3 regions of the Streptomyces sp. NPDC005262 genome follow, and region 1 is predicted to be linked to each of the others. Evidence: riboswitches for the same ligand, from Rfam matches in the RefSeq annotation. Region 1 holds a riboswitch; each other region holds the start of a gene.
What was found. A riboswitch is a leader RNA that binds a small molecule or an ion and turns the genes downstream of it on or off. The one in region 1 is predicted to bind cyclic di-AMP.
Positions count from the first base shown of each region.

Region 2: it holds a riboswitch for cyclic di-AMP, as region 1 does, so the genes downstream of both, ACFYP5_RS17125 (M23 family metallopeptidase) here and ACFYP5_RS31365 (transglycosylase SLT domain-containing protein) in region 1, are expected to answer to the same signal.
Region 3: it holds a riboswitch for cyclic di-AMP, as region 1 does, so the genes downstream of both, ACFYP5_RS27715 (C40 family peptidase) here and ACFYP5_RS31365 (transglycosylase SLT domain-containing protein) in region 1, are expected to answer to the same signal.

Region 1 covers NZ_JBIAKK010000017.1:81,474-83,730, forward strand. The annotation lists cyclic di-AMP (ydaO/yuaA leader) riboswitch at 1,061-1,246, shown strand; gene ACFYP5_RS31365 (transglycosylase SLT domain-containing protein) at 1,251-2,018, shown strand.
Region 2 covers NZ_JBIAKK010000005.1:417,540-419,796, reverse strand. The annotation lists gene ACFYP5_RS17125 (M23 family metallopeptidase) at 1-958, opposite strand, end outside; cyclic di-AMP (ydaO/yuaA leader) riboswitch at 970-1,122, opposite strand; gene ACFYP5_RS17120 (PP2C family protein-serine/threonine phosphatase) at 1,371-2,257, opposite strand, start outside.
Region 3 covers NZ_JBIAKK010000013.1:113,471-115,727, reverse strand. The annotation lists gene ACFYP5_RS27720 (LysE family translocator) at 1-357, shown strand, start outside; gene ACFYP5_RS27715 (C40 family peptidase) at 402-875, opposite strand; cyclic di-AMP (ydaO/yuaA leader) riboswitch at 879-1,075, opposite strand; gene ACFYP5_RS27710 (hypothetical protein) at 1,380-1,688, opposite strand; gene ACFYP5_RS27705 (ATP-dependent Clp protease proteolytic subunit) at 1,696-2,257, opposite strand, start outside.

The DNA of each region.
Region 1 (2,257 bases):
AGGAATCGAGTGGTGGAATGCACGCCTCTCGACTCCGCGGCCACTTCGCCTTCTTCCAGTGATCGCATTATCAACGCAGGGCGGCAAGTGGGGCGTTGCCGTACTGCTTTCGGAGCAGGCGTGCGCACCGCTGGTTTCGATGCGCAGGATCAGGACGGGTTCGTATGAGCAGCCGAGGCGCTGACTGTCATGAGGGCTGTCCCGCAATGCCGGGCCAAGATCTTCCTGTATTGCTGCGGCCTGCCGTGTGACCGATTCCTGCTTCCTCTGCGAACCGGAGGGGCCCGAGGGGTACTCGTCCGAAGAGCACGAAGAGAGATCTTGCGAATCCCGCCCGCCTTGCCGAGAAGCTGAAGAAGATCGATCCGGCAGCCTTCGACAGCTGACCGAGCGATGGCGATCACGGTGCGCCACGTCCGGACGGCTGGTATCCAGCGAGCCGGTGGCCGGGCGACGCTGCGCGGCGACAGCGGCACGGTGATCAGCACCCGGGCTCTCCGCCGTCATCGCGTGGCTTGTGCTGCCGGACGGCCCCGGTGGGTGGTCGGGGCGTTTGCGCACCATGACGGCCATTCCGATGGCGTACGGCACCCCCCGCGCCGTGGGGGGCGTCCTTCGCGTGAACCTGCGGGACCGGGCCGGTGGGCGACCCCTCGTGTGCCGCATCCGGTCGAGACGCGTGACACGCTGCCGCCGCCCGTGGAGGGGGCACCCGCCGCCCCGACCTGTCGAAGACCCCTCAGCAGCACACCAATGTCTTGAATGTCTGAATTTCGGCAATCGAGATGAATTGCTCTCTTTGCTGATGAATGAATGACCTGCACAGGTCGAGACCTTGCCTGCTGGGGAAATCGGTCATTTCGGACCAAGTGGTGAGAGTCACTTTCCGGGCCCGCGGACGCGGCGGCGTACTGCCCGGTTCCCTTCTGCGCCAAGAGATTTGGCTTCGCGGGCGAGGGTGAACTGCGAATAATCCCCCGACTCGATCTTGTAAATGAATTGTGATCGAAAAGTGGGGGCTTGTTCCGGCCGGAGTTTCTCGCTTACGGTCACCGTCAATCCGGATGGAACGCCGAATCCTGCCGCCGTCCGGGAATCCGACCACTCACGTACGGCAGGAGCGGGGGACCCAGGTAAGCAGCCGATCCGGTATCCGGAACGGCTAGGGGTGAAGTCGTATTCCCATACGGCCAGGCAACTCCAGCCTGAACCCGACAGCTCACCTCGTAGGCGACGGAGAGGAATGCACCATGCCCGCAACGGGTAACCACCGTCGTCGTAAGTCCAGTTCGCTGACTCGCGGTTTCATCGCCGTGAGCGCGGGCGGAGCCGCTCTCGCACTCCCCGTGATCGGTGCGACCACCGCCTTCGCGGCGCCGGCGCAGTCCGTCGCCGCCGTCACGAAGAATGTGGCGCCCGCTGCGGCCCCGGCAAAGGGAATTGCCGCCGCGAAGGCCGCGCCCACCGTCTATTCCGTGATAGCCGGTGACACCCTTTACAAGATCGCCGCTGGGCAGTCCGTGACGGGCGGCTGGCAGCAGCTGTACCAGGACAACCGCGAGGTCATCGGAGCCAACCCTGCCCTGATCCACCCGGGCATGAAGCTGACCATCGGTGCCAAGGCCGAGGCCCCGGCCGCCGACCCCAAGCCGGCCGCGAGCAGTGCCGCTCCTGCCACCACGAAGCCCGTGACCTACACGAACGACCTCGATGGCTGGATCAAGGAGTCGCTGGCTGTCATGGCGCAGCACGGCATCCCCGGCAGCTACGACGGCATCCACCGCAACATCATCCGCGAGTCCTCGGGCAACCCCAAGGCCATCAACAACTGGGACTCGAACGCCGCCAAGGGCACGCCGTCCAAGGGGCTCCTGCAGGTCATCGACCCCACGTTCAAGGCCTACCACGTGTCCGGCACGTCGATGGACATCTACGACCCGGTCGCCAACATCACGGCTGCGTGCAACTACGCCGCGGCCAAGTACGGTTCGATCGACAACGTGTTCGGGGCGTACTGACACGCAGTTGTGTTGATGCCGGTTCCGGATTGACGGGTGGCGAGGGTCCGAGGGGGCCTCGCCACCCGTTCCCGTCTCTGCCCGATCAGGGGCATGGTCCGGTCGCGACCGAAACCCCGGCGTCGTTGCCGGTGTCCGGCATGGTGTTCCGTCGTCCGCAGCCGGCGCAGGGCGTGGTGTATCCGGGCGCGCCCCGAGCGGCACAAGTTACCCACGGGTATGTAGTGACTTGACGCGCG
Region 2 (2,257 bases), on a different contig from region 1:
CGATCGACGACTGGTGGCAGAACCACAGCTCCGTACCGTCCTCGAGCTCCAGGACCGTGCGGTAGCCGTACGAACCGGACCAGCCCGCCGACTTGATGGTGCCGGTGTGGATGGCCTTGATCGGGGTGCCGGTCGGCGCCGCGAAGTCGAGGCCGGTGTGGTAGCCGGAGGACCACATCGAACCGGCTTCACCGAAGGTCGAGGTGATCGTGTACGAGGAGGTGGGGATGGCGTAGGAGGCGGCGAGCTTGGCCAGCCGCGCGGCCTCGGCCTTCGCCTTCGCCGCTTCCTCCGCCTTCTTCTTCTCGGCGGCGGCCTTGGCCTCGGCGACGTCCTGCTTCGCCTTGGCCTCGGCGGCGGCCTTCTCCGCGGCGGCCTTCTCCTCAGCGGCCTTGATCTCCGCTTCGGCAGCGTTCTGCTGCTGCTCGGCCTGCTGAAGGATGCGGGCGCGCAGCGCCTCACCGGCGTCGGTGGTGCCCTGCTCGGCCTCGGCGGTGGTGATGCCGGCACTGGTGAGCGGGGCGGTGGCGGCCACGGACTTCGCCTGGTCGGTGGCGGACTCGTCGGAGAACAGGGCGCCCACGCCGGGAAGGGACTTGGCGTCGGGGAGGTTGTCCGCGAGGGAGTCGGGAAGGGAGATGGAGACCGGCGGCTTGCTCTGCGCGGTGGCCATGCCACCCGCACCTACGGCCGCGATGACGCCGACGCCGAGCACCGTGGAGCTGCGGGCGAGCCCGTTGCGCTGCTTGACGACGCGGTGTCTGCCGCGTACGGGGCGGACGGACTCCTCGGTCGGGTTCCATTCGTCCCACGCCCGGTCGGTCTCACCGAAACCGTCGGTCGCGAACTCAGTGGTGAACTCGGCGCCGAAATCGGTTCGCTGCTCGGTTCCGTACTCGGTCGTGAAGTCGGATCCGAACCGGGAGGGGGCTTCGGGGGCAGGCTTGTTGGACGCCACGGGGGCGCACTCCTTTCCTTCCTTCTCGCCTACCGGGTTAGCTGACGGGTTCGGAGCAGGAAGGTCTCCTACGGATCCCTCTGTCTCTCACGAGACACAGGTGTCCGATTCACCCCATGTAGGTGGTTCCCCGGTTCCCTTGCGGAATTCGGCGCTTGCGCACGGTGCCGCCACTGACGACGGCTGGGACAACCGCGCTGCGTTATCGAACGTTAATAGACGGACGGGTCCGATTCCAAGCCGTTCCCACTGATCGTTAACGGCTTTGGCCTGGACTTTCCGGGACACAATCGGGCGGAAACGGGCGAGTTGATCACCACTCAGCCCATACTCGTTTTCTGACGTTGCGTCAAATGTTATGCGGAGTGATGCCTTTCGATTACGCACGGTGGCATCGTCCTGCGAAGCCCCTTCACCGACTCGCCCCTGCCTCACTCACATCCCGGCCCACGATCTTCACAGTCCTGCGCCGCTTCGGCTGCCCCCGCGCGGGGCGTGCGACCGCGAGCAGCGCCATGTCGTCGGTGGACCTGCCACCGGTGTGCAGCCGTACGTCGTCGGCCAGCGCGGACAACAGCTCCTCGGGCTCGGGAAAGATCCGCCCACGCAGCCGGACCGCCGGATCGTAGAAGACGCCTTGGGCGTCGCGTGCCTCGGAGAGTCCGTCCGTGTATGCGAGCAGCGTCATCCCGGCGGCCAGCTCCCATGCATCGGCCCGGTCCGTCCACACCCCCAGGTCCATGCCGAGCGGCAGCGCGGGCACTGTCGGCACCAACACGTCCAGTGAGCCGTCGGGGTGGAGCAGCAGCGGCTCGGGGTGGCCGCGGTTGACGATCCGCACCTCGGCCGCGCCGGGCGGGATCTCGGCGAGCACGGCGGTGACGAACCCTTCGACCGGATCGATCCCGCCCCGCCTCGCCCCCTCCCGCGCCAGCGCCCGCTCGAGCCTCCGCGCCACGCCCTCCAGCGAGTCCTCCTGCTCGGCGGCCTCCCGGAACGCGCCGATGACCACCGCCACCGTCCCGACCGCTTCGAGCCCCTTGCCCCGCACGTCCCCGACCACGAGCCGTACCCCGTACGAGCTCTCCGCCACGGCGAACAGGTCACCACCGACGAATTCGTCCGCCTGGGCCGCCTCGTACCGCGCGGCGACATGGAGTCCCCCGATCCGCTCGGACGGAATCGGCAGCACGGCCCGCATGGCGGTCTCCGCGATGACCCGCGCCGAAGCCAGCTGCTCGTTGCCGCGGCGTACGACCTGGTTGATGACGACGGCGAGGGCCGAGACCGTGATCACGG
Region 3 (2,257 bases), on a different contig from region 1:
GGCTCGGACCCGGGACCGGACGCGGGGCGGGTCGGTGGGCCTTCCGTGACCGGATACGGACGCGCGCTGCGCCAGGGCTTTCTGACCAACGCCCTGAACCCGAAGGCGCCCGTGCTCTTTCTCAGCCTGCTGCCGCAGTTCGTTCCGGACGGGCAGCCGCCCGTGTCCCGGACCCTGCTGCTGGCCACCGTGGTCGTGCTGCTCGCGCTGATCTGGTTCCCGGCCGTGGCGCTCCTGGTGGACCGTCTGGGCCGGTGGCTGCGCCGGCCGCGTGCCGCCCGCGCCATCGAGGGCGGCAGCGGCGCGGCGCTCACCGCGCTGGGCCTGGTGCTGGTCACCGGCCCCCTGCTGCACTGACGGGCGGAGGTGACCGGCAACCTGCATGGCGGAAGAGGCGGGGGTCAGCGGACCCGTCCGTACCAGACACTCCTCGTCCAGATCTTCTCCAGCCGCACCACGGCACCGGTCTTCGGCGAGTGCCAGATCCTGCCCCTACCGGCGTAGATCCCTACGTGGTAGACGCTGCGACCCCAGTGGAAGAAGACCAGATCGCCGCGGCGCCGCTGCGAGGCCGAGATGTGCCGGGTCTTGTTGTACTGCTGCTGGGCCGTGCGGGGGAGCTTCTTGCCCACCCTTTTGAACACGTACATCGTCAGACCCGAACAGTCGAAGCGGTGGGGACCTGTGGCCCCGTACCGGTACGGCGACCCCTTCTTCGACGCGACGATGTTGAGCGCCTTCGTCGAATGAGCCGCGGCCTGGGCTTCGGCCACACCGCCGGGGGCGATCGCGGAGCCGCCGACGGCGGCGAGCGTCAGAACCGTGGCGGTACCGGCCCGGGTGAGCAGAGACGGGACATGAACCTGCGCAGTCATGCGCAACCCTTCGTCAGCCGCCTGTGAAGGATGACCTGTCGGGTTCGGGCTGGCGAAGTTGCCCGGCCGCACTCGGCGGCTTCACCCCGAGGGTCGACCGGATGTCCGGTCGACCCGTTGTGCTCGGGTCCTCCACTCCTGCCGATCCACTTCCGTCGACCAGGCATCCGGGCGGCGGCAGGACTCGGCGTCCACCCGGACCGCCCCGCCGCGGTGGCGGGGGCTTGTCGTCTCACGGATCTTGACTCACCGAGTGCCGGATTTCCTAGGATTGGAAGCGATATGGAAGTTTTGTCGTGATTGATCCGTACGGGTGGGTACGGTAGTTACGCGAACCCGACCCGGTCGCCCCGACCGGCCCCGTACCAGCGGCGGAATGGCAGACTCCGTTCACCGGCCACGCTGGAGGCGCAAGTTGAACAATCCCTCGCGCGGGGGATCTCCTACGCCGAACGAGCGAGGAATTTTGATCAGGCCGCCGGGCGTGTCGCGGAAGGGAGTTGATCAACTTGTCTGGGCAGGGGGCACGGTGACCCGCCGGGCCCGACGCTCCCCGTCCAGGACGCGAAGCGCTCGCGCCAAGGTGGCGGCGTGGATCTGTGCTTCACCTCGCTCGTGCATCAACGCGAGTGCGTTGCGCAGGGCGACGGCCCGCGAGGCGAGTGCCTGCGCCGCTCGCAGCGCGCCGTAGGTGTCGCTGTCGTGGGCGGGGTTGATCCGCCCCAGCTGGTCGAGCACTTCCAGATAACGGTCGATGAACTCGCCCTCGGCGCGCGTCAGTGCGGGCAGCGGCGGGAACTCCGGTGGCTGCATCCGGTGTTCACCTCGCGCCGTTCGGCGGGAGTGACGGCTTGCGGTTCTCCAGTACGTGGTCCACCAGGCCGTACGCCTTGGCGCCCGGGGCATCGAGGATGAGGTCGCGCTCGATGTCCGCGGCGATCTGCTCGGCAGTTCGCCCGCTGTGACGGGCCAGCAGGCGGGTGAGCTGCTCACGGATGCGGATCAGTTCCCGTGCCTCGATCTCCAGATCGGACGGCTGGCCCTGCAGCGGCTCGGGAAGCGCGGGCTGCTGCACGACGACCCTGGCGCCGGGGAGGGCGTGCCGCCGGCCGGGAGCGCCCGCGGCGAGCAGCAGGGCCGCGCTGGAACCGGCCTGTCCGAGGCAGAAGGTCTCCACCTCGCAGGTGAGGTACTCCATCGTGTCGTAGATCGCTGCCATGGCGTCGAAGGAGCCGCCGGGGGAGTTGATGTAGAGGGAGACGGGGCGGTCGGGCGCCGCGTGTTCCAGGTACATGAACTGCGCGATCAGGTCGGTGGCGGCGGTGTCGTCGACCGCGGTGCCGAGGAAGACGATGCGCTCGGCGAGCAGCTTCGAGTACGGG